DNA from 2 places in the Streptococcus sp. SS-4456 genome. Region 2 is predicted to be linked to the other one. Evidence: predicted binding sites of a transcription regulator. Region 2 holds the regulator's gene; the other holds the start of a gene.

Region 1 (3,429 bases), on a different contig from region 2:
TGAATTTTTGAACAAGGTCTTTGAAGTCAACTGTTGGTTGCTCATAGAAGAGCCACATAACTTTGGCAGCATCCATTGGTGAACCACCACCGAGAGCGATGATTGTATCTGGTTTGAAGGTACGCATCAATTCTGTACCCTTGTAAACTGTTGTGATGTCTGGATCTGGTTCAACGTCTGAGAAGATTTGGTAAACCACTTTATTACGACGAAGATCCAATTGTTCAATAATACGATCTAAGAAACCAAGTTCTACCATGGCATGGTCCGTAACGATCATCACACGTTCAACGTCACGACATTTTTGGAGGTATTGGATAGAATCACGTTCGAAGTATGTTTTAGAAGGAACTTTAAACCATTGCATATTATTTCTACGTCTTCCTACTTTCTTGATGTTGAGCAAGTTCATCGCACTTACGTTATCACTGATTGAGTTACGTCCATAAGAACCACAACCAAGTGTCAATGATGGCAAGAAGGCATTGTAAACATCACCGATACCACCGAAAGTAGATGGAGAGTTCCAGATAACACGAATCGCACGTACGATTGTACCAAATTCTTTGGCCAATTCCGCATCTTCTGTATGGATAGCTGCTGAGTGACCTAGACCATGGAATTCAACCATTTGACGAGCTGCTTCCAGACCTTCTTCACGGCCTTCAACTTTCAAGACCGCAATAACTGGTGACAATTTCTCACGAGTCAATGGTTCTTTTTCACCGATTTCAGCAACTTCAGCTGCCAAGATGTTAGTCCCTTCTGGAACTGAGAAACCAGCTTGTTCAGCAATCCATGCAGCTGGACGACCTACGATGTCCGCATTCAATTTGCCTTCTGCACAGTTCTTGCAATTGGCTTTTACACCGAAGCAGTACTCTTCGAGAAGGGCTTTTTCTTTCTTATTAACAAAGTAAGTTTTGTAAGATTTGAATTCAGCTACAAACTCGTCATACACTTCCTTATCAATGATTACTGCTTGCTCTGACGCGCAGACCATACCATTATCAAATGACTTAGACATGACGATATCATGAGCAGCTTGACGGATGTTTGCAGATTTTTCAACATAGGCAGGAACGTTACCGGCACCTACACCAAGAGCTGGTTTACCACAAGAGTAAGCTGCACGCACCATGGCGTTACCACCCGTTGCAAGAATTGTCGCAATACCGTCGTGCTTCATCAATTCAGAAGTTGCTTCCATAGATGGTTTTGTTACCCACTGGATACAGTTTTCTGGAGCACCAGCTGCCACAGCTGCTTCATAGACAACACGCGCTGCGTGAGCTGAAGACTCTTGAGCAGATGGATGGAAGGCAAAGACGATAGGGTTACGTGTTTTCAAAGCAATCAAGGCTTTGAAGATGGCAGTTGACGTTGGGTTAGTCGTTGGCGTGATACCACAGATAACACCAACTGGCTCAGCAATCAAGGTCAAGCCGGTTACATCATCTTCTTCGATGACACCAACTGTTTTTGTATGGCGCATATTGTTAACAACGTGCTCGCAGGCAAACAAGTTTTTAGTTGCCTTGTCTTCGAATACACCACGTTTGGTTTCTTCAAAAGCGTGCATTGCCAATTCACCGTGTTTGTCAAGAGCAGCTACCGAAGCCTTAGCTACAATGTAGTCTACCTCTTCTTGACCAAGTTTGCGGAACTCATCAAGAGCAACCAAACCTTTTTGAACAAGCTCATCAACGTGCTTGCGAGCTTCTGCTAATTTTTCTTCTGGTGATACAACTTTTTTATCAGCCATTGTGTTCCTCCAAATTTTCTTATTAACATTTTGTTAATTTTTTCACAATCTTATTCTACAACTTTTTATTTTATTTGTAAAGAGAATTTGTTATTTTTTTCACATTTTTTCTGTTTTATTTTTGAAAACGCTTTCTTTTTGTTTATCTGGAGTGCATTTCAGAAAACTTTCTGAAATGTATCTGTTAACAGCTTCAAAAATAAACCTAAGACATAAAAATCTAACAACTAACCCCCTTGGTTTCTATTTTAACAGGAAAACGCTTACAAGTAAATGGTTTTTTATGAAAAAATTTCAGTAATTATCTGATTGTTTTCAAAAACAGATACACGCCTCTCTCATCTGATTTACTTGCATTTTCTTGTTTTATGTGATATTATTAACAAGAAAATATCTATATTAACACATCCAAAAAATGTGCTGCAATAAATAGGAGGTCTGCCATGAAAGCAGTTGTCGTTAATCCAGAATCTACTGGTGTTGTCGTTGTTGAAAAAGAACTTCGTCCACTTGAAACTGGCGAAGCTCTGGTTCAGATTGAATATTGTGGTGTCTGCCATACTGACCTACACGTTGCTCAAGGTGATTTTGGCAAGGTCCCTGGCCGTGTTCTTGGGCATGAAGGGATTGGTGTCGTTACTGAAATCGCCCCTGATGTGACCAGCTTGAAGGTCGGCGACCGTGTCAGCGTTGCTTGGTTCTTCCAAGGTTGTGGTACTTGCGAATACTGTACTACTGGCCGTGAAACCCTCTGCCGTACAGTAAAAAATGCAGGCTACTCTGTTGACGGTGGTATGGCTGAGCAATGTATCGTAACAGCTGACTATGCGGTAAAAGTTCCAGAAGGTCTTGATCCAGCTCAAGCAAGTTCTATCACTTGTGCCGGCGTTACTTGTTATAAAGCTATTAAGGAAGCACACCTAGAACCAGGTCAATGGATTGTCATTTACGGTGCAGGTGGACTAGGCAACCTTGCAGTCCAATACGCTAAGAAAGTGTTCAATGCCCACGTTATCGCTGTAGACATCAATAATGACAAATTGGAATTAGCCAAAGAAGTCGGTGCAGATGTCATCATCAATGGTCTTGAAGTGGAAGACGTGCCTGGATATATCAAGGAAGTAACTGGCGGCGGTGCTCACTCAACTGTCGTAACGGCTGTTTCTAAGGTTGCCTTCAATCAGGCTATTGACAGCGTTCGTGCAGGCGGTTATGTGGTTGCAGTCGGGCTCCCATCTGAATACATGGATCTCAGCATTGTCAAGACAGTACTAGATGGTATCAAGGTTGTCGGCTCTCTAGTTGGTACTCGTAAAGACCTAGAAGAAGCCTTCCACTTCGGTGCTATAGGCCTGGTTGTTCCAGTTGTTCAAAAACGCCCTGTAGAAGATGCAGAAGCCGTCTTTGATGAAATGGCTGCCGGCACTATCCAAGGCCGTATGGTACTTGACTTCTGCCACAGTCACTAATTTCTACTCTACTAAAGTTAGAAGCGACTCAATTGTCGCTTCTTTTTTGCTTTTAGAACCAGAAAAAAGTAGCAGCCCTCGCTACTACTTGTCTAATTTTTCTAAAATGCTTGCGAAATCTGTTTTTAAGATTTCCAGGCTTGTTTCAACCTGACTTCTAGTCTGGTTATTTTTTACCACAACCTGTCCGCTTTC
Region 2 (3,429 bases):
CTTCTCTCCATTGGATAGGGCCCAGAATGGTATGAAAATCTATATTACTGACAAGACCAATGTTTATACTTATGTGATTGACAGTGTGCAGACAGTTACACCTGAGAGTGTCTATGTTATTGATGATGTAGAAGGACGTACAGAAGTAACCTTGGTAACTTGTACAGACTATGATGCGACTGCACGGATTATCGTAAAAGGTGTGCTAGAATCAACAACGCCTTATACTGAAACCTCACAAGATATACTTGATTCATTTAACAAATCATATAACCAATATGATTATGGTCAGTAAGGTTTAGGACTGAGAATTTTCTCAGTCCTTTTTAATTCTTTTGCTAGATTGCGAATAATTAGGTGAGGAGGATTTTATGTACCAAATTGATTTTAAGGAAGAGGCACTTTTGCCACGAGAAAGATTACTAGAAGTTGGGGCAGAAAAATTGAGTAATCAGGAATTATTGGCTATTTTTATCCGAACAGGAACCAAAAATGAGCCTGTTTCTATCCTGTCCAATAATCTACTCAATCGCTTGGAAAGTTTGGCTGCCCTTAGAGAGCTGTCTATTGAAGAATTGCAGAGCTTGACAGGCATCGGTCGTGTCAAAGCGATTGAAATCAAGGCCATGATTGAGCTAGGAAAACGGATTAACCAGTCGGAGCTTTTATTGAATGAACGTATTTTAGGAAGTGAGAAATTGGGCCGAAAGATGATCCAAGAACTTGGAGATAAAAAGCAAGAACATCTAGTTGCCCTCTATCTCAATACGCAAAATCAGATTATCAGTCAAAAGACTATTTTTATAGGAAGTGTCAACCGGAGTATTGCTGAGCCAAGAGAAATCCTGCATTATGCGGTAAAATGCATGGCAACATCCATTGTCATTGTTCATAATCATCCGTCGGGATCCGTTGAGCCAAGTAGGAACGATTTATTATTTACCGAGAATTTAAAAAAGTCCTGCGAAACACTAGGACTGGTCTTGTTGGATCATTTGATTGTAGGAAATAAGGACTATTATTCTTTTAGGGAAGAAAGTGAGCTATTTTAGAGGATAAAAAGAGAGGAGCCGGGAATTCGGTTCCTCTGTTCATTATTCACCCTTGCGCATAAAATAGAGAAGGGTTTGCAACTCGCTGGTCAGGTCAACATACTGAACGACTACATCTTTGGGAACCGATAAATTGACCGGAGAGAAACTGAGAATGCCTTTGACACCAGCTTCGACTAATATATCGGTTACCTCTTGAGCCTTGATACTTGGTACGGTCAGAATCGCTGTTTGGGCATCTGCTTCCAAAATACGTTCTTTGATTTCAGAAATAGCATGGATGGGAATATTTTCATCAACGGTTCCAACCGCTGGATTGTCATCCGCTTCAAAGGCCATGACAATTTTCATTTTATTACGCTCATGGAAGCGGTAGTGGAGTAGGGCACGCCCCATATTTCCAACACCGACAAGCATAACATTGGTGATGGAATTATCGTTCAGAATTTCCGCAAAGAAATCCATCAATTCTTTTACATTGTAGCCAAAGCCACGGCGACCTAGTTCACCGAAGTAGGAGAAGTCACGGCGCACGGTTGCGGAGTCGATACCGATGGCTTCTGCAATTTCCTTGGAGCTAGCTTTTTCAATATTGCCGGCATAAAAGCGTTTAAAGATACGATAGTAGAGAGAAAGGCGCTTGGCAGTTGCGCGCGGGATATCTGCTTTTTTTTCGTTTTTCACAATGACCTCCTTAAATATGGTTGACGACAATACTATACTAGCTGACTGGTCTAATGCTTATTTTACTTGAGTATAGGCCTACCAATTTTTCATTCATTTTCAATTCTTTCTTCTATTCTAGTCCAAGATTGTGAAAAAATCAACAGATTGGATTGAAAAAGACTAAGCATAAAATGTTGCCTAGTCTAGTGTTTGAAAGTAGCGGTAGAGGTCACCAATGGTTCCTTTATAATCTAACTGGTGACCATCTCGTATTAGTTTGGTTACAGGATAGTAATCAGGAAGAGTGAGGCAACCTGAGAAGGCCAGTTTGGCTGCATCCAGATTGTCAAACTCTTGTTTTCTATCTATTTTGTAAGCATCTTGATAGTGAACAATAATCATGCTTAACCTTCCTTTGTAAATAGGTCACGGTCCACTAAGCTATCCATCAAGAAGTAGAATTTTTCCTGGATGACCTTGTTTCCATTTTCTTTAAAGATATTGACCAAGTGCAAGCCAGATTTGTCTGTGATGTTGATTTTAAAACCATTCAACTCTTTATTGACAATAATCTTTAAAAGAAAACCCTGATTTGAGTTAGGAACTTCTTCCAAGAGGCGCGTGAGTTGGTAGTGACCTGCTTTTGTTTGTTCAAAAGTGGTATCTTTTAGGGTGTATTTTTTGATGTTAGGGCTAATGTGATAGGTAAATGCGCAATCTTTTAGGCTAACTGATTGTTGAAAGGCCATTTTATCCTCCAATAATTTTTTTTAATTCTGTAAGAAGAATATCTATCTCTTCTAGGGTATTTGTTTCAGATAGGCTGATACGGATGGACTCTTTCAATCGATGAGATTCTTTTCCGTACATGGCTTCCAGTACATGACTGTTCTGAACAACGCCAGCAGTACAAGCTGACCCACTTGAAACTGCAATTCCAGCCAGGTCTAATCTCATCAGAACTTGCTCATTGAGCTTGTCTGGGAAACCTATGTTGATGACATGAGGGAGATGGGAACCAGCTTGATTGATATAAAATGAAGCCCCATCTAGTCCGGAAATGAGGTGTTCTTTCAAACTTTCAATATGGGCTGTATGTTGCTCAAGTAACTGGATTTGTTCCTTGAGGGCAAGTGCCATGGCAGCTATTCCTGGTAGGTTCTCTGTGCCTGCTCGGTGTTGTCGCTCTTGCTTACCTCCATGAATAAGTGCGTCAAATCCTTGCAAGCGACTATATAGAAAACCAACTCCCTTTGGTCCGTGAAATTTATGGGCAGATGCAGCTAGAAAATCAATCCCATAGTCAGTGGGCTTCACATCCATTTTTCCGATTGCCTGCACAGCATCTACATGGAAGACTGCCTGATGGTCGGCCAATAGTTGACCAATTTCTTTAATGGGAAGCAGTTGGCCAGTTTCATTGTTGGCAAACATGGTACTGACCAAGATGGTATCTGGGCGTAGGGCTTCTTGGATTTGCTGGGCAGTGATGACCTGATTGATCGGCTGAATATAGGTTACTTCAAACCCAAAGCGTTCCTCAAGGTATTGCATAGTATGAAGAACTGCATGGTGCTCGATAGCAGTAGTAATCAGGTGTTTGCCTTTGGCTTGATTGGCAAGGGCATAGCCCTGAATAGCCAAATTATCAGCCTCAGACCCTCCAGCTGTAAAAATGATGTGATCTGCTGGGAGATCGAGAACTTGGGCG

Evidence for each region. The regulator Rex, encoded in region 2, represses fermentation and respiration genes when NADH is low (regulators of the CRP and FNR family bind a similar motif). The targets are predictions, from matches to a motif close to TTGTGAANTANTTCACAA.
Region 1: the regulator Rex is predicted to act here: its motif matches at 1,796-1,813, upstream of adhE (bifunctional acetaldehyde-CoA/alcohol dehydrogenase).

Annotation. Positions count from the first base shown of each region.
Region 1 is NZ_JAVIHI010000002.1:111,513-114,941, forward strand. Features, by position in the region: gene adhE (bifunctional acetaldehyde-CoA/alcohol dehydrogenase) at 1-1,765, opposite strand, end outside; gene adhP (alcohol dehydrogenase AdhP) at 2,209-3,234, shown strand; gene hisS (histidine--tRNA ligase) at 3,319-3,429, opposite strand, start outside.
Region 2 is NZ_JAVIHI010000007.1:14,503-17,931, reverse strand. Features, by position in the region: gene RFK25_RS03240 (class A sortase) at 1-295, shown strand, start outside; gene radC (RadC family protein) at 372-1,052, shown strand; gene RFK25_RS03230 (redox-sensing transcriptional repressor Rex) at 1,095-1,736, opposite strand; gene RFK25_RS03225 (DUF4649 family protein) at 1,917-2,120, opposite strand; gene RFK25_RS03220 (DUF1831 domain-containing protein) at 2,123-2,467, opposite strand; gene RFK25_RS03215 (cysteine desulfurase family protein) at 2,469-3,429, opposite strand, start outside.